3 linked regions of the Paraglaciecola sp. L3A3 genome follow. The protein of the gene in region 2 interacts with the protein of the main gene of each other region in a pairwise test. Links are inferred from orthologs where the notes say so. Each region holds a gene or a part of one and is shown on either strand. Other genes may lie near its edges.

What was found.
Region 1: the proteins of GQR87_RS04115 (region 2) and lysA interact in binary tests that used the Escherichia coli proteins (3 or more experiments, as listed by UniProt). The link is inferred for Paraglaciecola sp. L3A3 from one-to-one orthologs.
Region 3: the proteins of GQR87_RS04115 (region 2) and secB interact in binary tests that used the Escherichia coli proteins (3 or more experiments, as listed by UniProt). The link is inferred for Paraglaciecola sp. L3A3 from one-to-one orthologs.

Annotation. Positions count from the first base shown.
Region 1 is NZ_CP047023.1:170,507-181,290, reverse strand. Bases 3,279-6,183 are described here. They hold lysA (diaminopimelate decarboxylase), read right to left. Parts: upstream 5,406-6,183; coding sequence 4,152-5,405; downstream 3,279-4,151. Other genes in these bases: GQR87_RS00730 (MJ1255/VC2487 family glycosyltransferase), read right to left, coding at 5,689-6,183; GQR87_RS22280 (lipoprotein), read right to left, coding at 5,406-5,564; GQR87_RS00740 (family 43 glycosylhydrolase), read right to left, coding at 3,279-4,066. In the rest of the region: cysE (serine O-acetyltransferase), read left to right, coding at 1-349; GQR87_RS00755 (HAD-IA family hydrolase), read right to left, coding at 338-1,057; GQR87_RS00750 (DUF484 family protein), read right to left, coding at 1,102-1,767; dapF (diaminopimelate epimerase), read right to left, coding at 1,792-2,622; more of GQR87_RS00740, read right to left, coding at 2,792-3,278; more of GQR87_RS00730, read right to left, coding at 6,184-6,756; GQR87_RS00725 (phosphatase PAP2 family protein), read right to left, coding at 6,769-7,278; ribonuclease E activity regulator RraA, read left to right, coding at 7,484-7,969; GQR87_RS00715 (biopolymer transporter ExbD), read right to left, coding at 8,058-8,465; GQR87_RS00710 (substrate-binding domain-containing protein), read right to left, coding at 8,699-9,769; GQR87_RS00705 (formate dehydrogenase subunit gamma), read left to right, coding at 9,894-10,385; GQR87_RS00700 (NADH-quinone oxidoreductase subunit NuoF), read left to right, coding at 10,385-10,784. UniProt on the Escherichia coli protein: Specifically catalyzes the decarboxylation of meso-diaminopimelate (meso-DAP) to L-lysine. Is not active against the DD- or LL-isomers of diaminopimelate.
Region 2 is NZ_CP047023.1:971,103-981,821, reverse strand. What follows is about bases 3,296-6,135. They hold GQR87_RS04115 (response regulator transcription factor), read right to left. Parts: upstream 5,148-6,135; coding sequence 4,443-5,147; downstream 3,296-4,442. Other genes in these bases: GQR87_RS04110 (Spy/CpxP family protein refolding chaperone), read left to right, coding at 5,319-6,128; GQR87_RS04120 (ATP-binding protein), read right to left, coding at 3,296-4,455. Also shown: GQR87_RS04145 (TIGR02647 family protein), read right to left, coding at 1-18; fre (NAD(P)H-flavin reductase), read left to right, coding at 270-968; tRNA (uridine(34)/cytosine(34)/5-carboxymethylaminomethyluridine(34)-2'-O)-methyltransferase TrmL, read right to left, coding at 1,032-1,496; GQR87_RS04130 (alpha/beta fold hydrolase), read right to left, coding at 1,546-2,505; GQR87_RS04125 (CBS domain-containing protein), read right to left, coding at 2,549-2,986; more of GQR87_RS04120, read right to left, coding at 3,052-3,295; GQR87_RS04105 (methylglyoxal synthase), read right to left, coding at 6,237-6,644; GQR87_RS04100 (sulfatase-like hydrolase/transferase), read right to left, coding at 6,806-8,683; GQR87_RS04095 (family 16 glycosylhydrolase), read right to left, coding at 8,833-10,182; GQR87_RS04090 (agarase), read right to left, coding at 10,215-10,719. UniProt on the Escherichia coli protein: Response regulator member of the two-component regulatory system CpxA/CpxR which responds to envelope stress response by activating expression of downstream genes including cpxP, degP, dsbA and ppiA.
Region 3 is NZ_CP047023.1:4,018,019-4,028,826, forward strand. The notes cover bases 7,107-10,035. They hold secB (protein-export chaperone SecB), read left to right. Parts: upstream 7,107-8,277; coding sequence 8,278-8,793; downstream 8,794-10,035. Other genes in these bases: gpmI (2,3-bisphosphoglycerate-independent phosphoglycerate mutase), read right to left, coding at 7,107-7,344; GQR87_RS16675 (rhodanese-like domain-containing protein), read left to right, coding at 7,559-7,984; grxC (glutaredoxin 3), read left to right, coding at 8,000-8,257; gpsA (NAD(P)H-dependent glycerol-3-phosphate dehydrogenase), read left to right, coding at 8,808-9,803. Also shown: asd (archaetidylserine decarboxylase), read left to right, coding at 1-753; GQR87_RS16640 (DMT family transporter), read left to right, coding at 757-1,623; GQR87_RS16645 (glycerophosphodiester phosphodiesterase family protein), read left to right, coding at 1,639-2,331; GQR87_RS16650 (MerC domain-containing protein), read right to left, coding at 2,336-2,761; GQR87_RS16655 (DUF808 domain-containing protein), read right to left, coding at 2,864-3,799; GQR87_RS16660 (divergent polysaccharide deacetylase family protein), read right to left, coding at 3,809-4,567; GQR87_RS16665 (murein hydrolase activator EnvC), read right to left, coding at 4,644-5,723; more of gpmI, read right to left, coding at 5,809-7,106; GQR87_RS16695 (hypothetical protein), read right to left, coding at 10,290-10,700. UniProt on the Escherichia coli protein: One of the proteins required for the normal export of some preproteins out of the cell cytoplasm. It is a molecular chaperone that binds to a subset of precursor proteins, maintaining them in a translocation-competent state.

The sequences.
Region 1 (10,784 bases), 800 kb from region 2 along the record:
TCATATAGGCCAAGGAGTGATGTTCGACCATGCGACAGGGATTGTAGTAGGCGAAACTGCGGTAATTGAAGACAATGTGTCTATCATGCAATCCGTCACCTTAGGTGGTACAGGTAATGAAGCAGGCGACCGACATCCTAAAATTCGTCAAGGGGTAATGATTGGGGCAGGAGCCAAAATATTGGGTAATATTACTATAGGTGAAGGAGCCAAAATTGGCGCCGGTAGTGTTGTTTTAAACGACGTACCTGCACATGTTACCGTCGCTGGTATCCCGGCCAAAATTGTAGGTAAACCTAGATGCCAGAACCCTTGCGAAACCATGCAACAAAATATTCTAGAAGACTAACTCTAATAATTGATTGAGTGACTGTAACTGCACATGAGGTAAAGTAAGTGTCTGCTCACTATTAAGCGACATTTCTCTATCTTCTGCGTACCAAGCGGCTTGATAGCCTGCTCGAATTGCTCCAAATACGTCTTTCTCTAAATTATCTCCCACATGCAAAATATTTTTAGCCGGTATTGCTAACATATCTTGAGCCGCATCAAACATAGCTATGTTTGGTTTCATAGGTACTGTCACACTAGATTTAAAACAGGCTGATAAATAATCGGCAATGCCAATTTTTTCAACGTCTACATTACCGTTGGTAATAGCCACCAGAGGTATTTTCTCGGCTAATGTTTTTAAAATCCAATGAATATTAGCATCGACAGAAAAATTACTGCGCTGATCATAAAAGTGTTGAAAACACCGCCTGGCTGCATCAACAGCTTGCTCTTCGTTATAACCAAGTTGCTGAAACCCAAGCTGTAAAGAGCGAAATCTAAGCTGGCCAATATCATTATGTAATATGGGATGATCTATTAGTAACTCTTTTTCTATTTTACGCCAGTACTGTGTATCTAAAGACTTAGTGATAGAGAACTCCTTATGCTGAAACGCTCGCAACGATGCCGTAGCATTTTTAATTACGCTGCCGTTTTCATATAAAGTATCATCTAAATCAAAAGTAATGGCTTGAATGGGATTGAGTTTTTTATAGAAAATCATAAATATATTAAACGCAAATTTCTAAACTGATTATTACCCAACAATTAGTAGCTAAGAATTTTAGGTAGTAAAATACTCAAAAATTGTTGTAATTGTGAAATCAACAAAGTATCCATATCAGGATTAAAGTGACTAGGATCTTTACTGCCAATCGCCAAAATACCCAGCTCCCCTTGGTCACCTAACAGCAACAAAGCCACTGAATTAGCATCTTGATCTGCAAATAATAATTTTCTTTCGTGGTCACTTAATCGTCCAAAGAAGTGTTTGTCTCTTTTAAAACGTTTTTCAATGAACAAACGACGTTGAATTTCTGGTAGCGCATGGGCACCTTTGAAAGGCATTAAACTGACAGATGCTAACTGTAAATTTTCTTGAATCACTTCTTCTAAAACAAAGGTTAAATCATCCATTGAAGTACACTTCAATATTCTGATATTTAAGTCAGCATATATCCGATAAATTTCTTCATTTTTTTTAGCAATTGTGATTAATTGACTAAGCTTATGATTAAGGCTGCGAACCTTCTTACGCAATTGCTCACTTTGTAATTCGACTAAAGACACACTACCTTTTTGAATATGAGGTATAGCAATTTTTTCCACAAGATTAGGGTGTTGAGCAAAAAAATCAGGATTATCTAACAGGTAGTTTACTACCTGTTCAGCACTTAATTGTTCATCTGTTTCTAATGCAGTATTTATTTCCATATTATTTAAAAATCCCCCCTACTCTTATAAATTTATGTAGCCGTCAAAAATATGCTCGGCTGCTCCGGTCATTTTTAATACATTGTCTTTCCCTTGCCAACGTATTTTTAAACTTCCACCAGGTAAATCAACCTTCACATCTTTACTTAATCTATTTTGTAACTGCCCAACAGCCACTGCGGCACATGCACCACTGCCACAAGCGAGTGTTTCACCGGCCCCTCTTTCATATACACGTAACTTAATATGACTAGGGTTAATTATTTGCATAAAACCAACATTAACCCCTTCAGTAAATCGCTCATGCTTTTCTAACAGAGGCCCCATTGTTTCCACATCTGCTAAATTTATGTCATCTACTAACAATACACAGTGAGGGTTGCCCATGGATACAGCACCACAAAAAAAGGTTTGATCATCCGCTCGGATAATATAAGTTTTTTCTTGTTTATTGGCCTTTAGTGGAATTAGGTGTGGTGCAAATTGTGGCACCCCCATATTCACTGTGACTTGTCCGTCTTTTTCCAAATATAAAACCATACGGCCAGCCTTTGTACTGACTACGATTTTATTACGGTTAGTTAACCCTTTCATTTTCACAAATCGAGCAAAACACCTAGCACCGTTACCACATTGGGAAACTTCCGTTCCATCAGCATTAAAGATTCGATAATGAAAATCTTGATCAGGATCATACGGTGGTTCAACCAACAAAAGTTGATCGAAGCCGATACCAAAATTTCGATCGGATAATTGACGGATTTTTTCCGGAGAAAAAAACACATTTTGGGTTACATTATCAATAACCACAAAGTCATTACCCAAGCCCTGCATCTTTGAGAACTGGATTTGCATTGTCACTACTTAACTAAAATTATTGTCTAGCCAATTAAAAATGAACTAACTAGAGATTCTAAAAGCAGTTATATCATTTCAAGCAATCACTGACTATGTCTTTAACAATCCATAGCTTAAATAATCTGATTAAAAACAATGAATAATTAGCATAATCAGGGTCGTTTATTTATTCACTTCTCAATTTTTCTGTTTGTTGCTGAATTCGTTTTTTTTGTTGAGCCGATAATCCATAACGATAATGTTCCTCTGGAGTAAACTTTAGACTATGTCGTTTCATCTGACGGTCATCAACATCCAAACTTAAATCCACATCAAATCGCGTTAAAACAGAATGGTTATTTTGCCAACCATTTGCAGCTGTAAAGTGAGAGATCCCCCAAGTAATACCACGGCCATCTTTAGTATCGGTAAATGCATCAGGGATAAAAGGTCCCGCGGCATTGGGCATTAATTCAACAATTGAAGCGATTTTAAAATTAACCCAATCTTCTGCATATTGAATAGTATTTCTTTCATTTCCATCTCGAATTGCAAAGGCCGCCACTCCCTTTTTAAATGGAAATAAAGTGGTTTCATGGCCCGCGGCCATAATGGGATTAAGCGGGTGTTTTTTAAATGGCCCTAATGGATTTTCTGCTATTGCCAGTCCATGCATACGCACTAAACCGCGCTTAGCATCTTGTTTAGAAAAGTCCGACTTGTAATACAGGTAAATCTTGCCATCGTGTACTAAAGGATAAGGATCATGAATCGAAAACTGATCCCAGTCACCTTTAGCACCATTAGGGATCACGATTTGATTGAGTGCAGTCCAAGGGCCATCAGGTGAATCCGCATAAGAAACCGCCACAGGGCAATCATCCCCCCGCTTGCCACTAGCCTCCATAAACCCCTGATAATAAAGGTAATACTTACCTTTCCATTTTAAAATATCGGTGGTTGAAACTGAGCGCCAACCGACATTAGGTTTTGGTGGTCGAGGCACAGCAACCCCTTGCTCTTGCCACGTAAAACCATCTTCTGAGGTGGCATACCATATTTCAGATAAATCCCAATCAGCGGAAGGTATAGTGTCACTGCTTTTTTCAGCACCTTTTGGCGCAGTAGGTGTATTACGATAGGTATACCAGACGTAGTATTTACCATTTTCAAAAATAACTTTAGAAGGATCACGACGAGAAATCGTACCGTCACCACCATGGTAATCAAACCCATTTAATTCTGTATATTTAAATTGAGTATACAACTCATTGTTTTCCTGTCGATTAGCTAAGTAATTATCGTAATTCCGAGCAACAGAAGCACTTAAAGGCATATCAGGCTTTTCATCTGGCATGTAAAAAGGAAAAGCTTGTTCAGAAGGTTGAGGAGGCTGCGGACTATTGGCGCTAACAAAAAAAGGTAATGTAAGGCTAGCGGTTAGGTAGCTAATTTTTTTCACTTGCAATTTCTCTGGTAAAAAACATGTTGCAAGTGTAAATAAAAAGCCGCTATAAGAATAGCGGCTTTACACTTTTAGTTAACAATTAATTATCGGGTATAGCTTCATTTTCGAATAATTGTTCAATAGTTTCTCGCTTACGTACTAAATGAGCCACATCTTTATCTACCAATATTTCTGCAGGTCGACAACGGCTATTGTAATTAGAAGCCATTACAAAACCGTATGCACCAGCACTACGTACAGCTAAATAATCTTCAGGTGCAATGGCTAACTCTCTACCTTTACCTAAAAAATCGCCCGTTTCACAGATAGGACCAACTACATCATAGACAGCCTTTTCTCTTACCAACGCTGCATTTAAAGGAATAATATTTTGCCACGCAGAGTAAAGCGCAGGTCGAATAAGGTCATTCATAGCCGCATCAACAATAGCAAAGTTTTTCTCTGCACCCTGCTTCAAAAATTCAACTTTAGTCAGTAAAACCCCAGCATTTGCCATAATAGCTCGGCCCGGTTCAAAAATAAGCATTAAATCTTCTCGTCCCACTAAACGCTGAGCAATGGCTTGCGTATATTGATCTGGGTGAGGAGGCTTTTCATCATTATAAGTAACACCTAAGCCACCACCTACGTCGAGATGTTTAATATGAATGCCATGGCTGGCTAATTCATCAATCAAGGCAAGTAAAATATCTAAAGCATCAACAAAAGGAGTAATGTCAGTTAATTGAGAACCAATATGGCAATCAATTCCAACTACATTTAGGTTCGACAAACTATTCGCATATTGGTAAATTTCAACCGCTTGTTCGCGCTCTACACCAAACTTATTATCTTTCAAACCTGTAGAAATATAAGGATGTGTTTTAGCATCGACATCAGGGTTAACTCGAATAGAAATAGGCGCTTTTTTATCTAATCTCTTAGCTACCTCATTAATCCGAGCTAACTCGCTGCGAGATTCAACATTAAAACATTTAATACCTTTCTCAAGTCCTAAGGCAATTTCTTCAGGTGTTTTACCTACCCCAGAAAAAACTACTTTGCTGGCATCTCCACCAGCTTTTAAAACGCGAAGTAATTCACCACCAGATACAATATCAAAGCCTGAGCCTAATTTAGCCATCACATTTAACACGGCCAAATTTGAATTTGCTTTAACTGCATAACAAATAAGATGCGGCTGTTTACCTGCCGCATTATTAAATGCGTGCCAATGTCGCTCTATTGTAGCTTTAGAATAAACGTAACAAGGTGTGCCGAATTGTTTAGCGATATCAAGAAGGGCGACTTCTTCAGCCAAAAGCTGTTCGTTTTTATAAGCAAAATAATCCATCTAGTTTTTCCCCTCTGATGATTCTTTTATGTGCTGAGTAGGACTGTTCGTCTCAGGCTCTTCCGGTAAATACAAGCTTCGCTTCTGACCACATGAGGATAGGACAAGAAGACTAAATATAGCCCCCGTAAGCACTGTAAATTTATAAGAATGGCGCATAACAACAATAACCTAATTTAATATGGGCTAATGATGTCATTACATTGAACAAATGCAAAGTACTGGAAAGAGCTGAATGCTATATTTTATGCCATATGAAATAACAAAGCATATAATCCTGCAGTTAAAGCGATATTTGTCTTAAAGAAGATTGCACCGATGGTGGAAAAATGACCTGTCCCCATAAAGACTGACATAATTCTTGAGTATCTGACCATTGCCTTTTTAACAGCCAATCAATCAAAATATTAGGATCTGATTTAAACTGCACATTCACACTAGGTTCAAATTGTAACCATTGCTCAATGACTTCTAAATCTAAGGTTTGCATTAACTGGCACAAACCTAAATCCGCTAAAGTAAAAGCATTTGAGGTTTGCTCAAATTGACCTGCCAAAGGTTTTAGCAACATGTTTTTATTATAATGTAAACACTCACTAGCCATCTCGAATCCAGCATTAGCAATCACCCCGCGGCACTTAGCTAGCGCCGATTTAAAAGAGATCTTAGCCGGGGAGTGCCAAACCACATTATCATCAATGTGTGCGTGTTTAATCGCCGGATGAAAACAAACAAAATCATGTTCTGCAAAGGTCGCCAATACCTTTTGTATGTCTGCCACTTCTTCAAAAGGCAAATACACTAATATACTTTTACCTTTGATATTTTCTAAATGCTCGTCGTCTATAAAAGGCGGTAAAATTGGAAAACCAAAGTGATACCAATGAATACCTAGCTGTAAATCAGTTGGCGCAAAATAGCGCATCACTAATTTATCAATCACCCCAGCTCCTTTCATTGGTATCGGATGAGCAAAAGCAGCTTGATGGCTTAGCGAAATAGAGGGTATTTTTTGCTTTTTTGCTGCCCATGCTGTGATAGGTTCAAAATCATTCAATACTAAATCGTATTCACCGAGATCTAATGATTTCACATCTTTAAAAAATTGCGATAACTGCAAATTCTGATAAGAATCCCAATAATTAAGCTTACCTTTTTTAGTGGCAAAGCTTAATCCATGATAGGTTTTAAAATCCTCGAATACTTGCATATCAAAATAATTTTCTCTGTTTCTACCAGAAAAAATATAATCAACTGTAACGTTTGAACGTTTTGCCAAAGCCTTGGCCATAATTCTGGCTCGGGTAATATGCCCATTACCTGTACCTTGCACCCCATATAGAATTTTCATGCCGACACGTCCTTAAAATATAGATAAACTGACAACGGAGATTCCCATTCCTAAGGCAGCACCAGCCAATATATCTCCAGGGTAATGGACACCAAGTAATACCCTAGATATGCCAATACAACTTGCCCATAAATACGCGACTAACGCTAAGTTAGGATAAAAACTACTCACCAGCGATGCCATTAAAAATGCCGCAGCAGTATGTCCAGACGGCAAACTGAACTTGTCAGAAGGGGTAATATGAGCATTAAAGTTAGTCGCACTATCACATGGACGTTGCCGTTTTAATGCTCTTTTTAAAAAAATATATACAGGAATTTCTAAGGTATAAGCCAATAAACCTGCAGACAAAAATAGTGCACCATGTTCAGGCTCTAACCACCAAAGTAGCACTCCAATTACAAGATATAACTGGCCATCCCCGGTTTTAGACACCCACTTTATCCAACTACAATCTCGCTTAGCCATCAGATTGAACATCCAATAAAATAAAGCTTTATCACTTTGCGCTATTGTTTTCATAACACCTGCCTTATGGATAAATCAGATTTTAGTTTAGGCTTGCTGTATGAATGAAAGGTGACATTTCCGCGAAAATTTCATGACAAACGGTAGCTAAATTTACCATCAAAAATAGAACCTGATCTTTGGCAAAAATAGTATTACACTGGCAGCAAGTTCATATTCTATTGACGTTAGCTAACCTTAAACCTCCTAAGGAAAAGACATGGATTACAATACTTCTACTCTTTGCGATATATTTGCTGACAGTGTTGACGTGGTCGAGCCCATGTTTGTCAGTTTTGGTGGCAGTCCTTCATATGGCGGAGAAATTACCACCATAAAGTGTTTTGAAGACAAAGGCCTGATCCTAAAAACATTAGAACAACCTGGTTTGGGGAAAATATTACTAATCGATGGTGGCGGTTCCATGCGCTGCGCTTTAGTCGATGCTTATACCGCTCAGCTGGCATTTGATAATGGCTGGGAAGGCATAGTTTGTTATGGCAGTGTTAGAGAAGTAGACGACCTAGAAGAAATTAATATAGGTATCCATGCCATTGCTTCAATCCCCGTCGGTGCAGATGACCAAGGTTCCGGCGAAGTAGATGTTGCAGTAAATTTTGGTGGAGTGACATTTTTACCAGAAGATCATTTATATGCTGATCGTACAGGTATTATTCTGTCTCCAGAACCACTAGATATCGAATAAAATTTACTAGCTAGTAATACATTTCTATAGACAATAAAAAACGCCGTGTTCATAAAGAACACGGCGCTTTTGTATGACTTGAAGTTAGTTATTTACCAACTAATACAGATACGTTTTTAATACCTGCTTTTTTCACTTCATTGATAACTTCAGTTACATCACCATGTTTAGCTTTAGGATGAGCTTGTACTGCAGCCGATTCTTGAGCATTTTCAGCCAAGAAACTTTGAATATTTGCTTCAACTCGGCGAATATCTACTTCACGTCCATTCACTACAATCGTACCGTCTTCGTTAACACGAATAGCTAACGATTTAACGTTAGTAGGAGGCGGTGGTGTTTTAGAATCTTTAGGACGATTAACTTCCAAACCTTTCTCTTTAACAAAAGAGGTAGTTACAATAAAGAAGATAAGCATGATGAACACTATGTCCAACATGGGTGTCATATCAATGGTTGCTTCGTCGTCGGCAGAGCCGTGCTTTTTTCTTTTCATTATTAAAAATCGCCAATTGGGTTAAAACGAATCTGCCTAGTATAAAGACAGTTTCTTCTCAGAGCATCAATTAATTAACCTTAACTTAATAAAACACTCAATTTAATTACTTATCAATGTACCTCATAGACTGCCGTAAATAGCGCTAATAATCCAGTAGGTTTTGAAAATTATCCTATCTGAATTTCAGGTTGAGCTATATACAAACCCCTTCACCCCTTTATTTTACTGGTTTAAAACCAAGCTAATAGTTGTTTAAGTTCCTTTATTTCTCCGCAATTATTTGGCAGGTAACCTGGTAATTCAGTCAATTCCTCCTCAAATTTGCTACTTTTCATCACATCTATTAGTTGTTTTGTTTGCGGTAGATCCAAGGTTTTATTTTTACAAACCATTAAATAATGCTCAGACACTAAAGGTATAAAGTCTAAACCAAAATGCCTAGCCGCCGCTTCAATACCCAAACCGACATCTGCCATGCCCGAAGCAATAAAAGCAGCAACAGCCGAATGTGTATATTCTTCATCTGCAAAGCCATTAATATCTGAATGACTTATTTGTGCTGTGCGTAATAACTCATCCAATAAAGCACGAGTACCTGATTCTTTTTGGCGATTAATAAATTTAACATCTTCTTGCGTTAAATCGGTTATGCCATAAATACCTTTAGGATTATTGGGTTGCAGCATCAAACCTTGTTGACGGGTGACAAAGCTAATAATTTTATGCTCATTTGTTTTCAAATAAACACGAAACAAACTTTTCATCCCTTCACTCAGAGCTGAAATTGGCACATCAAAAGCAGCAAGATCACAATTCCCTCTAGCCAGAGAGGATAAAGCTTCCTCTATACTTTTATATTGTAAATCTAGCGGCAAATCTTCACTGTAATCGGCTAATAAGGCGACAGCATAACCATGACTAGCATGAATACGTAGAGCCGGTTTTACATCCACTAAAATCCGTTGAATTTCTTTATTTAATTCTGAGGTTAAATTATCTAACTGTGGACCTAATCTAGCTGAGACTCTATGTTTGGACCAAAGTAATTTATCACCCAACAATGAGAGTTTAGCTCCACGACCTTTTTGTAATTCCACTAAAGGCATGCCAAACAGTTGCGAAGATTTTTGAATTAAATTCCAAGCAGAACGATAGGAAATACCTACACTAAGAGCGGCGGTGGTTAATTTATTCGAATGTTTTATTTCAGCCAATAAATGAAACAACACTGGAGACAATTCATTACCTTGTTCGTCAGTGAAGGTCCAATTGGGTTTAATATTTAATTTTTTAATATGCATTTTTGTACATATTTGGTATCTGCTGCATACATGTTATTTTAGCTTAAAATACTATTCAGCCAACAATATATGCATTTAAATGCATATATTCAAGTGATTAACAGTTGTTGTAAGGCCAAAGATTATGAGTGACGTTTCAAGTTGGGATCCACAAGCAGTAAAGGATATTATCGACTCTTTACGGGGGATGCCTGGTGCACTATTACCAATTTTGCATGCTATTCAGGATTCTCAAGGTTACATTCCCAAAGATTCGGTGCCAATTATAGCCTCAGCACTTAATCAGACCAGCGCCGAAATTCATGGTGTGATTAGTTTTTATCATCATTTTCGTACTTCTAAGCCAGGCAATCATGTTATTCAACTGTGCCGAGCTGAAGCGTGCCAAGCAAGGGGGGCAAGAGAATTAGAAAAACATGCAAAGTCATCACTTAATCTTGATTACCACGGCACAACAACAGATCAAGAATTTACCTTAGAACCTGTTTATTGTTTAGGCAATTGTTCAAACGGCCCAAATATACAAATCAATGACGAAATTTTTGCCCGAGTATCGAACACTAAATTTGATCAACTACTCGAGCAAAAAACCACTTATATAGTGGAGTTATCATAATGAGCTTTACAGTTTTTATTCCAAGAGATACCTCAGCCCTAGCGGCAGGTGCCCATAGAATCTCTGCCTTGATCCGAGCAGAAGCTAAAAATCGCCAGCTAGACCTAAACGTTATTCGTAATGGCTCCCGTGGTATGTTTTGGCTAGAGCCGCTGATTGAAGTCGCCACAAAAAATGGCCGAATAGCTTATGGTCCAGTGACTGAGTCAGACATATCATCATTATTCGATGCCGAATTTTATCTGGGTAAACCTAACCACCCCCTATGTTTAGGACAAACCGAAAATATTCCCTATTTAGCCAAACAACAAAGATTAACTTTTGCTAGAGCCGGTATTATCGATCCAGTCAACATAACTGATTATTTACAATACGACGGTTTTAAAGGTTTACAAAAAG
Region 2 (10,719 bases):
TTCAGATGAAAATGTCATAAACAATCCTCTTAGAAAAATAGATTCTTATAGCAAACGTTCAAAGAACCTGCATAAAACACACTCTACTCACAGGATTTGAACTTAACAATACGAAACCTTGAATTATCATATTAAAGCGACTCGTATATCGGCACTCATATGTTTATAATCCAACCCTGAGCCTAAATCCCAATGAGATGAATATCAAAGGTTATTTGTAGAATTTTCCATTCATATTCAAACTAGTCGTAATAATACAGAAGGACGTCATGCAAAAAATCACCTGTCTGGTCGATAAAATTGAACCTCTCACCAATGTGGTCAGTCGAGTCATACTTAAACCTCAATCACCATTAAGCTTCCTTGCTGGACAATATTTGCAAGTCGTTATGGGGGATGAAGATAAACGCCCTTTCTCAATAGCTAATGCACCTAGAGAGGATGGCACAATTGAATTACACATTGGAGCTGAGCCAGGTAATCAGTATGCCGGGCAAGTGCTAGAAAAAATGCGGGCAGCTGGAACAATTGAAGTTGAAGGTGGATTAGGCGAGGCTTTTCTAAAAAAGGTCTGTATTCATCCCATCATTCTTTTGGCCGGGGGGACTGGTTTTTCGTATACATTATCCATTTTAGAGAAATTACTGTCAGCGCCACTTTCTGCTCCGGTACATCTATTTTGGGGCACTCGAACATTAGATGACATGTATGCATTTGAACAATTAACCGCTTTTGCTGCAGAACATGAAAACTTTTATTTTACCCCTGTGATTGAATTACCTGACGCTAACTGGCAAGGCAAAACCGGTTGGGTTCATCAAGCTGTATTAAATGAGTATGCCGATTTACAAAATTATAAGGTTTTTGTGGCGGGTCGTTTTGAAATGGCAAAAACCGTCCGAACAGATTTTTGCCAACAAGGGCTGATAGTAGAAAACTTATTTGGCGATGCTTACGCCTTCATCTAAAAACGCACATTTTATAATCGCCACTAGGGCCTATGTATCCGGCCCTAGTGATTTAAAAAAATATTAAACAGCCCCTTCGAAATCTAACTGCCTCCACGCTTCGTATACAAACACAGAAACCGCATTAGACAAATTCATACTGCGACTCTCAGGTAACATTGGAATTCTGACTCTTTGTTCTGCAGGCAAAGATTGAATCACCTCATCAGGTAGACCTCGAGTTTCTGGTCCAAAAATTAATGCATCGCCGAGCTGATATTTTACCTGTGCAAAAAAAGCAGTGCCTTTAGTCGTGCAAGCAAACAAACGTTTAGGTTGGCGAGCAGCTAAATAAGCGTCTAAATCAGGGTACCTTTGTACTTTGGCAAACTCATGATAATCCAAGCCTGCCCTTCTCACTTTTTTATCATCCCAATCAAAGCCCAGTGGTTCGATTAAATGTAATGAAAAACCAGTATTAGCACAAAGACGAATAATATTACCGGTATTGGGCGGGATTTCGGGTTGATATAAAACGATATCTAACATGAGGATCTTATTTCAGAAAAGTAATAAATGAATAATAACAAAATCTTATCTAGTTATTCGCAATAAACTTAAGAATGTTAGCTAAACAAATATCCCGATAACGGTCTTTTTCCTCCAGTAATTCATGTTTAGCATTATCTATTTGCAAAAATTGCGCGTTTGTCATTTTCTTGGCTACTTTAGTTTGGCGAACATTATCCACAACTGTATCTGCTCCAGCTTGCATAACGAGTGCTGGTATCGGGAATTTTTCAGCATTTTTTTCGACTCGTTCCATTGCAGCAATAGCCGCCCTTAACCATTGTCCGCTGACACCGCCTAATTTTACCTGTGGTTGGTTTTCATACTCTTGTCGAAACAATTGATAACGAACTTGGCTATGGGTCAAATCGTTTTCTGCAAAGGGGACATTTTCGTAATCACTTTGCCCCCAAAAGTACGCACTATTTGTGCTACTGAATTTTACCTGCAGAAAATGAATATCCAATAATAAGTGAGCAAGCCAATTGGGTAAAGCCGGTCTAATACCAAACATAGGAGCAGAAAAAACCACATTTTTAAACAGACTTGGGTAAGCTAAGATCAATAAGGCACCAATTGCGCCACCCATTGAATGACAAACTAGGCTAGCTTGATGTGAGCTATTAGGCGTGACAACTTTATCTATAAATAATTTAAAATCTGCCACGTAATCATCAAAAATATCAACATAGCCCAGCATAGGATGACCAGTCAGGCGACCTGACAATCCCTGCCCTCTATGATCATGAATGAACACAGAATAACCCTGTTGGTATAAATCATACATTAGCTCTTTGTATTTAAGAAAGGTTTCAATCCGCCCAGCAGAAAGCACTACTGAACCTAGTGCTTCAGGATGTACAACGTATGCATAAGCAATATTAATTTGCCCTACACCGATAAACTCACCTAGGATAATTTGGTTTTGCCAAAAAGGTTGAATAGTTTGCAGATAAATATCAGCCAAGTTTGCTTCAGGTGTAAACATACAATTACCTTCTTCGGTGACTAAAATACGATAAAGTTTATAATTAAGTTTTGCTTTTCTTTAACTTTTTTCTATTATGATTTTGTTCTATAGCTTTGAGAATATCTCGCCAACTCAAAATCCCTACCGGATGATTATGTTCATTTATAATTGGGATACAAGACAGCTTATATTTATTAAACGTTTCGATGGCCACATAAATATCTTGATCAGCCGTTAAGCAAATAGGTTTAGGCGTCATTATTTGATGGGCTTTTTTATTTAAGGTCGCCAAATCTTGAACTTTTTCACTCACAGTTCCAATATGCGGACTAATGGTTTTAAGTAAATCTCTATCCGACAACACACCATACAGAACACTTTTTTCTACCACCAAAAGATGATGAAAAGATGCGTTATCAAATATCCTTTTCACATCCCGTAAGCTGTCATCTAATTCAACAGTCACTAATGTTTTGGTCATCAATCGTTCTATTTTCATGTTTTTCTAGTTTCTCCCTAGTCCAATAAAAACACTACATTAGTGGTAGAAAGCAACTTTTCAGCTTACTCTTTTTCAGAGAGGGGCAAAGATATCTTCACCTGTAAACCGCCATTTTGTTGGTTCGTTGCAGTTATTATCCCGTCGTGTTGAAAAATTGCCCGAAAAGCGATGGCTAAACCTAATCCGACCCCACCACTGTTTCTATCTCTAGCTGTGGATGAACGATAAAAAGGTTCAAAAATTCTTTCTACCTGCTCAGTATCCATACCTGGTCCATCATCTTCTATCAGCCACTCTATGTGTTTATTTTGAAGGGTAATAGTGACTTCGATGATATTTGTTGAATAGTGAATCGCATTACGTAACACATTTTCAATGGCACTGCCTAACAATTGAGGATCAACAAACAAATCAGCTTGAACTTGAGAATGGTAGTTTATCTGTTTTCCTTTTTGGCTCGCTTCGAACATGGCGTCATTAATAATTGGCGACATCAGTTGCTCTAATGATACAAATTCTTTATTTAAAACAGCTGATTGATTATCTAATTTAGATAACATCAAAACTTGAGCAATCATACTTTCAATTTGATTAGCTTCTTTTTCAATTCTATCTAAGGCTAATTTAGAATCAGTAGATTGATGTTCTGGCGGCTGTTGTTGGGCAATACCTATAGATAATTGTAATCGAGCTAATGGCGAACGTAACTCATGGGATATATCAGCTAATAATCTTTTTTGACCATTTAACAAAATCTCTACTTTTTCAGACATGGAATTAAAGTCACGACTCAGTTGGCCAATTTCATCCATTCTCTTACTTGCACTTCCTACTCTAGCGGCTAAATCACCACTGGCCATTTTTCTAGATGCCCTTTGAACTTGTAGGATAGGGTTGAGCAGCGAACGAACAAATAAATAACACAAGCCACCACTAAAGGAGATCAAAAAGAATAAAAACAACTCTGGGTATTCTTGCCTGATCACCCTGAGTTCTCCACCAGGCTGAATATTAGCGGTGAATAATAAATAGGTTTTTTGGTCTTTGACAACAAGTGCAGGGCCAATAAAAGTTTTGCCCTGGGTTTCCATGACTAAAGGCGAGCTTTCCACATCAAATTGTTCTAATGCTTGGCTAATTTTAGCCTGCCCCTTATTTAATCCGAAAATAGTTTTGCCCGTTTCAGTATCAACTAACACCACCCAAAACCGATTACGTTTACTCAATATATGTGCATATTCGTTTAAATTGATTTTATTTTTATCAATCTGAAATTGAACTTTACGGGCCAATTGGTTTAATGCTTTAGCCTGATTTGGCTGTAATGGCCTATATTTAACTCCTGAATCTAGTTGTTTAACCAGCCATATTGAACTAATAAATATTAAAAATGTGGCCAACCAAAACCATAAAAACACTCGAAAAAATAAACTTTTCCCGGGATGTAATCGGCTTAAGGAATACATGTAGCCACCAGGTATTGATAACCCGCACCACGTAAGGTTTTAATCTTTTCTTCAGAACTCAATGCCGATAATTTTTTACGCAAATTGCTCACATGCATATCAATACTTCGGTCAAAAGCAGCTAATTTTCGGCCTAACACTTTTTCGCTAATATCTTCTTTGCTGACTAATTTACCTTGATTAATCATTAATAACTGTAAAACCGAAAACTCGGTACCGGTTAATTCTAATAATTGCCCTGCACAATAGACTTGCTGTGTCGATGGAGAGAGCTCAACATCGCCTAATTTAAGGTTCTGCTGAGTGCTATTACTTGGCAACATAGCCATGCGCCTGACTAAAGCTTTGATCCTTGCTGATAATTCTCTATGATTAAATGGCTTAGCTAAATAATCATCCGCGCCAATCTCTAAGCCTAAAATTTTATCGTAATCATCCCCCTTAGCAGTCAACATCAAGACAGGGGTTAAATGACTAGAACGTAATTTTTTTAACACTTCAAAGCCATCGAGTTTGGGCAACATAACATCCAGTAAAATTAAATCATAATGTACGTTCGAGGTAGCCATACTTAGGCCTTCTTCACCATCGTTAGCTATATCTATATCATAACCTTGGGGGCCTAAATACTCAGATAACAACTGAGTGAAATCAGTATCATCATCAATTAATAATAGATGTTTATTGGTCATGTTCTTACCTTAAGTATTGCAGTGTCGGCACTATAACTCAGCTTACCCATTTACGCAGTTTCTCTTTACACAAGTTTTACAATCCCTTTGCGTTTCTTTGCATTGTATTAGCTAGACTGATTACATGCTCAGTGAGAACTTGAGCTTACTTTTAACTCAGAGGACAAAAATATGTTTAAACTTAAAACAGTCATTACCCCAATTGCCGTGTGTTTATCATTGGCACTTTCTAGTCAAGTATTGGCGAAACCTGAACGTGGCCATGAACGTCATAAAATGGCAAAAGTATTTTCTCAATTATCTCTTACAAATGCACAAAAACAAGATATTAAACAAATATTTAAACAAAGTCGTGCCGATCGCCAAGCAACTGGACCAGAAGCTCAACCGTTGAGACAAGATATCGCCAGTTTAGTACATGCTACTGAATGGGATCAAGAAGCTGTAGAAACGTTGCTAGGACAACAGCAAAACGAAATGCTTGAGGCCGGTTTAAAACGTGCAGAAAATAGACATGCAGTATTAAGCATCTTAACTGATGAACAAAAAGCGCAATTAACCGCCATGAAGGAAGCTCATAAAGACAAGGGTGAGCATAAAGGTAAACGAGCCCCCAAAGGCAAAAATAAAGGGAAAAGCGAAAAACGCTTCAAACGTGGTTTATCTGCAGAACAAACCGCTGCAATAGAAAGCATTAAAAGCCAAAGTAAAGAAAGTGCTGAAGTATTAAAGGAAAAATTAAAAGCCTTTAAACAAGCTGAGCGCTCTCTTATTACGAGTGCCGAGTTTGATGCAGAAAGTTGGACGTCATTAAGACAAGAATATCAACATGACTTTTTGGCAATGTCAGTACTTCAAGCCAAAACTAAACACGATATGTGGAATGTACTGACGCCAGAACAACAATCTAAAATGCAACGTATGATGAAAAGAAAACATAAAGGTGAACGAAAAGGAAAAAGACAGCAGAAAGAAGCCTAAAACCTATTCTTTCTAACCCGCTCTAATTAGGCTAATTTTAGTAGCCGGATCGAGCTGACAATTCCAACCAAAGTAACTGGCACCATTTCGCTCATTTGGTGCCTTTTTTTATAAATCAGGAATATCCCTCTTATAGTCAGAGCCTATAAACAATGGTGAGGTAACTATCATATCAGCGGTAGAAGTAGTGCATGCTACAGGTAAATTCCACACAGAACACAATCTTAATAAAGCTTTCACATCGGGATCATGCGGCGCCGGATTTAATGGGTCCCAGAAAAAAATTAAACAATCTAATTTTTGCTCTGCAATTAAGGCTCCAATTTGCTGATCGCCACCTAGCGGACCACTTTTAAATCTGTGAATATCTAAACCTAATTCTTTCTGCAATAAGCCCCCTGTAGTCCCTGTCGCAACTAATTTATGTTTACTTAATTCGGCTTTATGAGCTAAGGCCCATTTAACTAAATCTGGTTTTTTATGATCGTGGGCAACAAGTGCAATGGTCTTTTGCATGGGTTATAAAACTTATAATGAGTATCGAAAGCCAAAGCATACCAATTCAAGCTAAAAAATAAACCTGATAAAATAAAAAAACCACCTAATGTGAATAATCACAAAGGTGGTTTTATTTTATCTGGCAACATCTACTAGCCTTGCGGCTTTAAGAATATCGATTATAAATTGGGTCTCTGTAAATCAGTAATGTCTTTAGAGGGCACTAAATTTTTAGGAATATCGATTATTTTATCATCTGAGCCCGCAGCAAAATTACTTAGGTTGTAACTATTTTTTGTTGACCAGTCCATTTCTATCCTCCCATCACCCAGAGTAATATTACCTAACTTCTGGCGAAACCAATTAGCTAAGGGCATATATTCAACTGTATAAGCAATGTTATTTCTTTCTAAAGGATCATTACGTAAATCATATAACGCCATGTCTGCTTTTAACGGGTGAGTAGTTAATGCCCAAGTAATATTGTCATTCAAATAAGGCGTTTCTGCCACGGTTCTTTTATCACGAGTGCGCATAGAAAAGGCAAAGTCATTAGTGCGCATATATGCCCTATGGCCTGATACCAAGTTCATTTCACCCAAGATATAATCACGACGGAACATCTTATCACTGGCAACCTTGTCTAGATCAACACCATCTAAATAATCGTATCGTTTATCTTCAACATCGATATTTGCAGCGGCCATAAGTGTCGGAGCAAAATCCACATACTCAACTAGCTTATCCACCACTTTACCCGCCGGAAATTTTTTCTTGTCTGATGACACCACTATCACTGCACCGTTAAGAGATTCTTTCCAAGAGCCAAACTTAGCCATTATCCCTTGTTCGCCAAGATGCCAACCGTGATCCCCCACAGTAAACACAATCAAATATTCACGACCTTGTTGCTTGGAATAAGCTTTAAAGTCTTCAACCGCTTCGCCAATTAAAGAGTCACCAAAAGCAGTAAAAGCATAATAATCACGTATCGCTTGTTGTTTGTGTTCAGGCTTCATCGCATCTGTTTTAGATTCATTATAAATCTGCATCTGCTGTGGTGTGAAAGTAGCCAGCTCTTCGCTATCAAAAGCAGGCAATTGGTATTTTTTACCTGCAAATAGATCACGGTATTCTTTAGGAGGCAACACAGGGGTGTGAGGTAAATGGAAGCCTAAATTGACAAACACAGGTTTATCATTATCAGTCCCTTGCACCTTCCTACCCGCCAAGGTTTTATATGGTTTGCCGGAATTTTTTAAATAGTTTTGATATTCATCAACAATACGTGCATCGACGGTTTTATCTGCTGGTTGTGGATTAACCCCACCTAAAATAAGCCCTTTATTAATTCGGGTATAGGCTCTTAATATATCGAATTCTTGTTCAACCCGATCTTTAATCGCTTGTTCTTCAGCATTCAATTGCCTGTCGGCTTTGGTTAGAGTATAGGTTTTGCTAGTACCATTAGCATAATAAACTGTCTCAGTTGCATCTCTACGTAATAACAAACCGTCTTTTAGGCCATAGGCACCAGTGGAATTAAATCCACCAAAGCCATTTCTAAGGAGGTCACGGTTGAACTCAATTTCAAGATCAAAAATCGTACTCTTACCGGTGAAATTTTCTCTTACCCCATGGTGAGTTTTGCCAATAATAGCAGTGCTATAACCAGCTTCTCTTAAACTTTGGGAAACAGCTGGTGTAGCAAAATCTGTATCTTGATGTACTTGTTCCCAAGCGTATTTACCGGATCTAAAGGGGTATTTGCCCAAATGCATAGAGGTACGAGATGGGCCACAAGCGGGAGATTGATTATAAGCGCGAGTAAATAATACTCCTTCGCCGGCGAGTTTGTCGATATTGGGTGAAGACACATAACCTAATGCACTTTCACTTTTACCTGTAGTAGCACGATTATAAGCTTGGATAGAATCCGGACGGTGATCATCAGTAATGATCCAGAGAATATTAGGCTGTTGTGTTTTCGCCAAGGCAGCTCCGGCAAAAAGCAGCATACCTAAACCTGCTAAAACTTTACATTTATTATCTTTCACTATTATTCCTCTGAGATTGCCAAGCTTATTTACACACAAAAAAGCCTTTGCATTTTTGAATGAAAATTGTATTCAATTTACAACTCATTTTATACAAAGGCTCTTTTAGTTTACATAAAACTTACAAAGCTTAAACTTTTCACTCAGGTTTATTTAGCTTGATAATACCTTACGTAATCTATGGTCATAGCTGTACCATCTAGAGCATCGGTAATTTCGCCTGAATAATTTCCTTTCAAAATAGCCAGACTAAACAAAATGGTCGTTTCACTAAAACACACATCATTTCGCACAGTATAATAAAGCTCACCGTCAAAGTAGAAACGGAAATAATCTTCATCCCATGCCAAACCATAAGTGTGGTACTGCTCACCAAAATTCGCTATTTCAGCAGATTGGTAATCGTGAATGATTTGCCACTCTTGGCCATCAAAATATTCAATCGTAAAATCTGTCATTAAATTACGTGATGCTAATTCAGGCTCTAACCAGCCATTATTGATACCATCTTGTGCTAACAGCCCATTAACCAGTTGAATTCCACCAATTTCTTTTTTATCAGCCCACTCATATTGGATCCATTTTTTACCTGTGGAGCGTGATATCCAGCGAGAATCTAAATTGTTGTCTACAGAAAATTCTGTTTTAGATCCTTCAGCATTATTATTACCATTATCTGTGATAGTCACATCTTCAGCTGCGGCATAATTAACAATGCTTGGGTCAAGTGCAGACAAGGCATCAGGAAACCCTTCAAGCTCAGCAGAAAACACTCTAAATTCACGTAAATGTACGGCTTTAGGGTTTTTCGAGGTAAGACGAATTTTGTTAGTTGAAATAGGTTTATCTAACACAATGTTATGTTCTGGTTGACCGATTAAGGTATGAGCAATTTGGTTGTTATAGTGCTTTTGCTTACCGTTAGCTAAGGTCCATTTATCGGTCCAGTTGTGCACATTTGAATTGATTACATTAGGAAAATGTCCTTCATTAATATCCACTTCACACTGTTTTTCACCTTCAGGTGAACCATGTTTAGGCCATAACCAAAATGAATTATTAGTAGCAGGTGCAGCGGCATATTTATATCGTGCTTCAAAATAACCATAACCAAAGTTTTGTTTGGTCCAGACATTACCCGAGGTCCAATCTTGCCCTGCTCGGGTTTCTTTTTTGGTGATCAATTTTAGCTCACCATTTTCAACTACCGCATTTTCACGCCAGCGACTACTGGCCACTAAAACATGTTCAGTCGGGCCATTTTGTGAAATCCAGTTTTCTTCTAATTGTTCATTGGCATAATCAAATTCATCATTCCACAGCAAATTCCAATCGTCTAAATTCAACTGCGTGCCAGCAACTTGACTAGCGGGAGCCATGCTGGTGTTAGCTATGTCACTTTTTGCGGCAGCTTCTTCCACAAAAGTAACACTATTACACGACATCAATACCCCTGTAACAGCAACACAAGTTGCAATACTACTATTTATAATTTTCATGTTTAATCCTATTAACTCGAACTCAATTCAATTCAAAACAAATCACTTAACCACTGTAAAAAACCTGACTTCTCAGCCGCTTTGGGCTCAGTATCAATGCCACTTTTAGCACTACCAAACCTTTGTTGATAAAGGGTTTGATGTAATTCTTTAGAAGCATCTACTAGTTCTTGATAAGGAATATCTGTGGTACTGACAAAACCAACATTATAGTTTTCACCATCGTGGGCTCTGCCTGTAATAGGCGAATCTATATATTGAAACCAGTGAGCACCTACCATATAAGGATTATCGATAACGGTTTTCATATAGTCTTGCCACATACGTCCACGATCTTTTTGATCTTCAGCATGCACAATACCTGGATGAGGCACACCTATATCAGTAGAGCCCATATGAAATTCACCAATAATACTAGGCATATCCAAATCAGCTAAAAATCCCCACTCACTGCTATCTAGCCCTTCGCGATAATAGTTATAACTAATTACATCTGCATATTTTTTAGCGGCCACATGCGCTTCAGGAGAAGTGCCC
Region 3 (10,808 bases), 3.0 Mb from region 2 along the record:
TTAATCAAACTTTTTATTAGGCAATATAAAGTAGATATGTCTGAGGCACTAGAACCTAATCCAGAAGCCTATACTTCATTTAATCAGTTTTTTACCCGAGAGTTGCACCCAGAAGCCAGAACAATTATTGCTGATGAAGACAAACTGGCTTTACCCGTTGATGGCACAGTCAGTCAATTAGGGGAGATTGAATATGACGCAATATTCCAAGCCAAAGGCCATGATTATAGCTTAACATCTTTATTAGGTGGTAAACCTGAAATAGCCCAACCTTTTTTAAATGGTAAATTTGCCACCATTTATTTAGCCCCTAAAGATTATCACCGTATTCATATGCCTATTGATGGGCAACTCACCGATATGATTTATGTACCTGGCGAGTTATTTTCTGTTAGTCCATTAACAGCTGAACGTGTACCTGGCTTATTCGCCAGAAATGAAAGAGTTGTAGCAATATTCGAAACCAAAGTCGGAAAATTTGCCATGGTATTAGTGGGCGCAACAATTGTTGCTAGCATTGAAACCACATGGGCAGGTACAGTTTCTCCTCCAGCAGGAAAAAATGTACAACACTGGACTTATCCTACAGAGGGCGACAATTCAGTGTTTATCAACAAAGGCGAAGAAATGGGCCGCTTTAAACTAGGCTCAACCATAGTTGCATGTTTTGAACCCAATGCTATTGAATTAGCCGATCTCAGCGCAGGAGACGTCACTCGCCTTGGCGACGTTTTTGCTTCGATACTGAAATAAACAGTGGATCCCGTTAAAAAGAGCTTAGTGTCACTGCACTTTACGGTAGTGATGTTAGGAGCCACTGGGCTTTTCTCTAAAATAATACCTCTGTCTGCCACTGACATTACTTTTGGCCGCTCTATTATTGCTTGTATTATGTTAATAGCAATTGTCAAATTTACTGGTCGTAGATTATCTTTATATTGTGCTAAAGATTACATGGTCGCCCTAGTTCTAGGTCTATTAATGACAGTTCATTGGGTGTCATATTTTGCAGCTATGCAATATTCGTCTGTGTCTGTGGGTATGATTGCACTGTTTTCTTTTCCCGTCATCACAGTATTGTTAGAACCCTTGTTTGAAAGGATCCGCTTAGTTTGGCAAGACGTCGTGAGTGCCTTGGTGGTTTTATCCGGTATTGGCTTAATGATCCCTGAAGTGTCTATCGATAACGATATAACTTTAGGTATAGGTTTAGGCATATTTTCTGCATTTTTATATGCCTTACGTAACCTGATCCATCGCAAGCACTTTTCTCACTATTCTGGCGCTCATGCTATGGCTTATCAAACATTAGTGATTTTTGTTTGTTTGTTCTTTTTTTCATCTAAAGAACTTTATACTGCCGATCAACACACTTATATTTGGCTGTTTGTTTTAGGCACAGTATTAACAGCTGTACCTCATGCGTTAATTGCCGCAAGTTTACGTCACCTCAGGGCAAAAACCTTTTCTCTGGTCGCCTGTATGCAACCTTTATGGGGCACAATAATGGCTATAGTGATCTTAAAGGAACAACCCAATTGGCAAACTTTTGTGGGTGGATTAATGGTGATTTCTGCTGCAATATACGAAACTTATAACGCTCAAAAACTTCACAGTAAATAACTTAAGGTCACCTGTATGTTAGTTTTCGCTCACAGGGGCGCAAGCAGCCATGCCCCAGAAAATACTTTATTAGCCATGGAAAAAGCACTAGAACAACAGGCTGACGGTATTGAAATGGACGTTCAACAAATCGGCAACGAATTAGTGATATTTCATGACCGTATTTTATCTAGAAATAGCAATGGTACAGGGTTAGTTAAAGAGCATAACTTAAAAGCGTTACAAGCCTTAGACCTAGGTGAAGGCCAAAGCATCCCCACTTTATGGCAAGTATTAAACTTAGTTAATGGCCAATGTTTACTCAATTTAGAAATCAAAGATGTCACCGATGTTTCTCTAGTCATATGCAACATAGAGCGTGCAGTCAGTGAATTAGCATTTAACTATACAGACTTTTTCATTTCTTCCTTCGACCACCACTTTTTAGCCAAATTCAAAGCATTGGCCCCACATATTCGAATTGCTGCTTTAACTGCTAGCAAACCATTAAAATACGCAGAATTTGCCGAACAGCTTGGCGCGTATTCGGTCAATGTTGATATGTGCTGTTTAGATGAAAATTTTGTCCAAGATGCCAAACAACGTGGTTTAAAAATCATGGTATATACGGTAGATGAAGCAAAAGAGTTATTAAAACTAAAAGAATGGCAGGTTGATGGGGTGTTTAGTAATTCACCAGCAAACGCATTGCTGGTGTTAAGAGGTTAGCGAATTAACTAGCGCAACCAGATCCTGATCCAGAATCTGAGTCTGATTCACAGCTATGGCAGCTTTTACATAATTTTAAATTGGTCACATGGGCAGCGATAATAAGAAACGCACCAATGGCAATAGTGAAGGGTTCGTATTGCTCACCAAATATATCTTTGTTCCAGTAAATTAAACCGCCTAAGAATAAACTGTATAGTGGATATATTTGTCTGTGGTATTTATAAAAGCCAATAAATAATGCCCAAAACCCAACAATCATTGACATAGATAAAATCGTTTTTTCAAACCAATCTTGTGCGAAAAATAACGAGCCGACTAAAGGCAATAATGGGATCAAGATAGGTAAGGCCAGGCAATGCAACGCACACAAACTAGAGGCCCAGATGCCTAGTTTATCTAAAATTGATCTATCTTCTGTGGTTTGCATGAGTGTTACCTTAAAAATCAGAATCGTTATAATATAACATTCCATGAATTATTCAAGGTTTTATACACACCTTTTTGATCAGATTATGACAATTACAATATTTTATTCATTTTTATTAAAAAGCTTCAAACCTGTGGTAGTCAACATTAAAACTAAAGCTCCTGCAATCATCCCAATCAAGCCATCTAACAAAATAGGTGCCACGACTGACAAAACAGAAATAGCTCCTAAACCCTGCAATACAGGCTCAATAGCATGATGCAGTATAGGAATACTATGTACTAATATTCCCCCTCCGACTAAAAACATAGCCGCAGTACCAACGATCGCCAGTGTCTTCATAAGTAAAGGTGCAATCGTTAATAAACTTCTACCAGCAAATCTAGATAAACCTTGAAACGAACCTGATAATGATTTTCGCAAGAAGTACAGCCCGGCATCATCTAACTTCACTATACCTGCCACTAGGCCATACACCCCAACGGTAATCGCTAAAGCGAGTAACGACACAACAGTCACTTGGGTCATAAAAGGCTCGGCTTGTACTGTACCTAAAACGATCACTACTATCTCAGCTGACAAAATAAAATCAGTCCGAATTGCGCCTTTTATTTTGCTTTTTTCAAGTTCAACTAAATTCACTTTGGGATCGGCTATCGCATTTAATTTTTCTGCGTGTTCTGCTTCCAACTCTTCTTTAGAATGCAGAAACTTATGAGCCAACTTTTCTACCCCTTCAAAACACAAATACAAACCACCTAACACTAATAAAACCGTAATCAACCAAGGTAAAAAGGCACTTATCAATAAAGCAGATGGGACTAAAATAAGTTTATTTAACAGTGAACCTTTTGCCACAGCCCAAACCACAGGCAATTCACGCTCAGCTTTAACCCCAGAAACTTGCTCAGCATTTAACGCTAAATCGTCACCTAATACCCCAGCGGTTTTCTTTGCCGCGACCTTAGACAAAATAGCCACGTCATCCAATATGGTGGCGATATCGTCTATTAACGCCAGTAAGTTTGCAGCTGCCATGTTTTATTCCTAAAGTGCAGTAGCACCTGTTTGAAGTGTATCGATAGAAACCAATTCTGCGGGAGCATTCAAAACATCACTTAGCTTAACTAGAGATATTCCTTGTGTTTCAATGTTCTGTAAATTTTCGTTTAGATATTGCAAGGTTTCAGGATGGGGATGACCTATACCCACCGCATGGCCGTATTTTTTTGCCAGCCTAAGCAAGCGCTGAAATTGTTGGTCAATCTCGTTAATCTCTATAACATGGTCAATAAATACGTTACGTTTGGTATTTAACACCCCTGCTTTTTGTGCGATCAATTCAGCTTTGCTGTATCGAGTTGTTCTACTATCGACAAAAAATAAGCCTCGTTTTGATAAATAATCCATAGTCACAGACATAGGTTGAGATAATTGAGTTAATCGACTGCCCATATGGTTATTCATTCCAACTGCATTAGGCACAGTCGACAGGGCTTGCTTTAGCGTTTGAATAATTTCATTTGGCTGCATGGTTGACAGTAATACACCTTTTTCTTGATTCACTCGGGCTAAAGACTCCATAGGCATATGTAAAATGACTTCTCTATGTTGTTGAGCCGCTCGTGTAGAAAAAGCAGAAGACAAAGGTTTATTGGGTAAAATGGCAAAGGTCACTTCTGCCGGCAAGCTAAATGCCAGAGCGTCACGTTGATTATTGCCCATATCATCAATAATCAAAGACACTTGGGCTGCTTGCCCATGTAAGCTTGCTAACAACAAAAATGAGAAGATGAATAAACGCATGATTTAATTATTATTTTATTTAACGGCAATAAAGTTGAATAAGATTATAAGTGGTAAGTTAGCTATTACAACATACTTATAACTTTAACCAACTGGTCGGGTTAACAGGTTTGCCTTTGTGACGAATTTCAAAATATAAATTAGGTCGACTTTGGCCGCCACTTTGGCCTAATAGTGCAATCGACTCGCCTGCTTTAACCGTATCTCCCGCTTGTTTTAATAATGCTTGATTGTGCCCATACAGGCTCATATAACCATTGCCATGATCAAGTACAGACACTAAACCAAAACCTCGTAACCAATCGGAATAAAGTACTTTAGCGTCATGAATGGCCACCACTGGGCTTCCTTCATCGCCGTATATAACAATACCTTTCCATTTAATTTGACCTTGACGATAGCGACCAAACATTTTTCGTAACGTACCTTTAGCAGGTTTTAGTAAACGACCTTTTAGAGCATTCAAGCCTGCTAATTTGATACTTTTTTTCGATTCAGATTTTGCCTGCGCTTTAGCAATAGCCTCTAATAAATTCTTTTCGTTGATTTGTAACTGAGCAATTTTCAACTCATCAGTTTGGATTGATGCACGCAATTGTTTAAGGGTTTTCTCCCTATCGTCTTGCTGGGCTGTTAATGTTTTTTGTTGACTTAATTGTCGGGATTTAAGGATTTCTAATTCTTGTTGCTTATCGATTAATTCAGCGTTAACTGACTCTAACTCTTTAATTAAACCATTAAATAAATCAATTTGTGATTTTCGTGCCTTATTCAAATATTGATAATAAGTGATGGTACGTTCAAAATTTGCTGCATCTTCTTGATTTAACAACATTTTGGCAAAGTCATAATTGCCTGTCATGTAAGCACTGCGGATCTGTTTGGCCAATCCCAATTTCTGTTTATCTAATGATGCTAAATGACTTTTTTGTTTAGCTAACAAAACTTGTTGTTGTGTTTGATTATTATTTAATGCGCTTTGGGTTTGATTAAGCTTCTTCGCAGTTTCAGCAATTTTTAACTCTGCTTTTTGTAGATTATTTTGTACTTTCTTAGCGACGGCTAATTGTTTTTTAATCTCAGCTTGTTTGTGCTTTATTTGTTGTTGAATAGTCTCTAGATCATCTTGGCTCTGAGCAAAAGTTGAAAGAGACACGAATGAGGCAAAAAACAAAATCCAAAAGGGCAGCCATATGCTGGCCAACCTTTTAGATTTGTTGTTGTATCTCATGTATAACAAATTAGTTAAGTGTCACAATTGGCGTACCTGTCATTTCTTCAGGCTGTTGCATCCCCATTAAATGTAACATAGTAGGAGCGACGTCACTTAAAGTACCGCCTTCACGAGCGGTAGATTTACGACTACCAACATGAATAAATGGTACTAATTCGCTTGTATGAGCCGTGTGCGCTTGACCAGTTGAGGCATCTTGCATCTGTTCAGCATTACCGTGATCCGCGGTAATCAAACAATCACCACCATTCTTTTCAATAGCCGCAACAATTCGAGCAATACAAGCATCCACTGCTTCACATGCTTTTACTGCTGCATCAAAGTTACCAGTATGACCTACCATATCGCCATTGGGATAATTACAAATAATCGCATCAAATTTTCCAGATTCAATTGCTGCCACTAATTTATCGGTTAATTCAGCTGAGTTCATTTCAGGTTGTAAATCATAAGTTGCCACTTTAGGTGAAGGGATCAAAATACGCTCTTCCCCTTCATACAGATCTTCTCGACCACCACTATAAAAGAAAGTCACATGAGCATATTTTTCTGTTTCAGAAATACGCAATTGAGTTTTGCCATTTTGTGCTAACCAATCCCCCATCACATTCACTAATGGAACGGGAGGATACGCACTTGGCGCTTTAATACTTTCAGCATATTGAGTCAAAGTAACAAAAGAAGTTAACGCTATATGTTTACCTTTATTAAAGTCACTGAAATCAGCTTCGACAAAAGGACGACTAATTTCGCGAGCACGATCGGCTCTGAAGTTCATGAAAAACAATGAATCACCGTCTTCAATTGGCACAGCATCTCCAATCACAGTGGCTTGCATAAATTCGTCATTTTCATCTCTTTGGTAAGAGGCTTCTAATGCATCTAGTGCGCTATCCGCATGACAATTGCCCTGACCTTTAGCAATAAGGTTATAAGCCGTTTCAACTCGATCCCATCGAGAATCTCTGTCCATTGCATAATAACGTCCAACTAAGGTTGCCGTTTTGCCTAGACCGATTTCTTTGAATACTGCATCAGCTTGCTCTAGTGGCCCTTTCGCACTGCGAGGAGGTGTATCACGACCATCAAGGAAAGCATGCAAATAAACTTTGGTCGCACCACGTTTTGCTGCCATTTTTAAAAAGGCAAAGATATGATCTGCATGACTGTGTACACCACCTGCCGACAACAAGCCCATAACATGCACAGCTTTACCTGCTTTAATAGTTTTATCTAAATTTTCTACAAGCGTTGGATTTTCGTAAAAGTCACCATCTTCAATGGCTTTTGTTACCCGAGTAAAGTCTTGATAAACCACACGACCTGCACCTAAATTTACATGGCCAACTTCAGAATTCCCCATTTGTCCTGGTGGTAATCCAACATCTAGACCTGAGCCAGATATTAAAGTGTTGGTATAATTTTCACACAAACCATCTAAAACAGGAGTATTCGCGTGAGCAATTGCGTTGCTTTCTTGATTTTCTCTGTGTCCCCAGCCATCTAAAATGATTAATGCTGTGGTTTTTTTTGTTTGGCTCATTTCTATATCCTATTTAGTCAACTAAATTTCATTACCCTAATGTTATCCTTACTCGGCGCGCCAGTCATCAGCTATAACAGCTAAAAAAGCAAATGGATAACAATAAGTTATTCTTTACACATTAATAGATTAAAACTAAGGGCTAGTTTCTGACTGCAAAATCTATATACTTTGCCCTCTTTTTTTCAAGAATCATTAGTGGAACCCGTCAGTTATGGATCAAATGATAGAATTTGTTACCAATCATTATTTTTTATCTGGAATTTTTGTAGCACTCGTAGTGGCCATTATTTACACCACTCTAGCCAGCCAACTTTCTTCTTTAAAAGAATTAAGTACCCACGAAGCCACATTACTCATGAACAGAGAAGATGCCTATGTTTTAGATATCAGAACTGCAGCAGAGTTTAAAAAAGGTCATATTTTAGGCTCACAACAAATAAAAGCTGAATTAGTCACAAAAGCTGACTTCAGTTCACTTGAAAAACAGAAAACTAAACCCATCATAGTTGTCTGTGCAATGGGTATGACAGCAAAACGTACCGCCTCTCAGATGCAAAAAGCAGGCTTCGAAAATGTTTCTGTTTTAAAAGGTGGGATAAATGCATGGCAAGGTGCTGGTCTACCAATCAATAAATAATTTACAGGTGAGCTTGTGAGCAAAGTAGACATTTATACCAAAGGGCACTGTCCCTACTGCCATCGTGCTAAAGCACTACTGACAGAAAAGCAGGTTAAATTTAATGAAATCGAGATTGATGTTAATCCTGAATTACGTGATGTAATGATCGAAAGAGCCAATGGCGGATATACTGTTCCTCAAATATTCATTAACAATCAACATATCGGCGGTTGCGATGATTTGTTTGCTTTAGAAGTAAAAAACAAACTAGATACTTTGCTCGCTGAATAAATAAAATTTAAGGAAAGATGATGGCTGACGAAAATCAACCAAATGAAGGTACGGCACAACAGGGCGCTGCACAAGGTCCACAATTTAACATTCAAAGAATATTCACTAAAGATATCTCTTTTGAAACCCCTAATTCACCAGCTATTTTCCAAAAAGAATGGAAACCAGAGGTTCAATTAGACTTAGATACTAAGAGCACTCCTTTAGGTGAAAACCTATATGAAGTGGTATTAAGTGTGACTGTTACTGCTAAGTTAGGTGAAGAAACTGCATTTTTATGTGAAGTTCAGCAAGCTGGTATCTTTAGCATTGCCGACATGCCAGAGCAAAATATGGCGCATATGATCGGCGCATTCTGCCCGAACACTTTGTTCCCATATGCTAGAGAAACTATCTCTAATCTTGTAAACCGTGGAACTTTCCCTCCATTAAACTTAGCACCTGTAGATTTTAATCAAATTTTTGCTGCATATATGCAACAAAGAGCAGAGCAGGTTCAGGCACAAGAACAAGCACCACAAAAATTAGACGCATAAATGGTTCATACTAAATGAATTCAGTAGGTGTTTTAGGGGCAGGATCTTACGGTACTGCCCTTGCATTTTGTCTAGCCAGAAATGGCATTGATACTGTTCTTTGGAGCAGAGATCCAAAGCAAGCCGAATTAATGGCTGACTCAAGAACAAATGCTAAATATCTGCCAGGCTCAACTTTTCCTGAGGGCTTAAAGATTGCATCTGATATTCAACAAGTATTAGCCAACAGCCAAGATATTTTAGTCGTAGTCCCCAGTCATGCCTTTGCTGATACACTTAGCTTAATTCAACCATATCTTACTGATAAACATAGAATTATATGGGCAACTAAAGGCCTAGAACCAAACACAGGCAGATTATTACAAGAAGTTGCAGTAGAGATTCTTGGTGACAAGATACCTTTAGCTGCACTATCAGGCCCTACCTTTGCCAAAGAAATGGTCGCAGGTTTACCTACAGCGATTTCTATTAGCTCTACAGATGAAACATTAGCAGAAGAATTTGCTAATAAACTTCACTGTGCTAAGTCTTTCAGGGTTTACCGAAACGATGATTTTATTGGAATTCAACTCGGTGGTGCAGTAAAGAATGTTATTGCGATTGGTGCCGGATTAGCTGATGGTTTAGGATTTGGCTCCAATGCCAGAACCGCATTAATTACTCGTGGTTTAGCAGAACTCACGCGCCTTGGCATAAAAATGGGCGCTAAACCCAATACCTTTATGGGCATGTCTGGACTGGGTGATTTAGTATTAACTTGTACTGATAATCAATCTAGAAACCGCCGTTTTGGTTTAGCCTTAGGTAAAGGTTTAAGTATTGAGCAAGCGATCAAAGAAATAGGCCAAGTCGTAGAAGGGTATAACAACACTAAAGAAGTGCATATCTTATCCAACAAAATTGGGGTAGAAATGCCAATCTGTGAACAAATCTATCAAGTTTTATATCAAAATAAATCGGTCAAAGAAGCGGCGATGTCATTGCTAGAAAGAGATCAAACAACCGAATAGTGGTTTTGACTTCGTCACTTATGCGCTTCGCTTACAAAAGCATGACTTCGCCACAAAGCATGACTTCGTCACTTATGCGCTACGCTTACCGCAATCCATTGCGTTTTTGATACGGCATCCCTGCCGCACCAGTTACTCTTTTTCAACAGCAAAAAAGAGTAACCAGAAAATGCCGCTCTCCAGCCTCGTTCTATTCCCTGCGCTACTCACTTAAAATAGGTCGTGACAAGACGTTCCCGACGTCAATGTCACTCAAATCACATCCATGTGATTTGCCCAATTTCAAGCAATCTGCTCGGGGAACGCGGAGTCGAGAATAAAATCAAAAGCATTCGCGTTGCTCACTAAAAAAAAGCAAAACAACAGGCACTATTAGATTTTAATCATAGGGTGATAGTTAGACCGTTCTTCACTATTCAAAATAACACTTTCCATAACCGGTTTGTGCCGCTTTTGCACAAATCCGGTTTATGGATTTGTTATATTTTATTTTCGACTATTATCAGGTAGTTCACCCTTTAGCCGATCAATTAAAAACTCTTCCAATGCACTTGCTTCGAAAAAACTAGCATCTGGCACTCCCCAAGCCACAAAATGGGTTGGTTCTTTGGACCAAATACCCTTCGCTCCACCATACGAAAAGTCACTGGGAACTATAAAGTGATCATTCAATCGATGGCAAATAACTCTGGTTCTTCCTGTAACCTTGCCAATATAAAGCAAAGTGTCATTGCTAAAAATAGCGTAAATCCCTTTTCGGGTGGTTGTAATCTCAGGCCAACAGTCTCCGCAACCAAGCATATATGGTTTAACATATATAAAAGGCTCTAGCCCTTGACCACGAAAATTTGATTCAAACTCACTAACTAATTGTTGTACTGTGGCTAAATCTGCCATTCTCAAAACTTTCTTTTAAAATAATCGTGGTAGAGCGGCCCATTACTGAGCCGACCCCACACAGATCCGGACGTGCGGAATTACCGCATCCGGCTCTTCAGTTATATA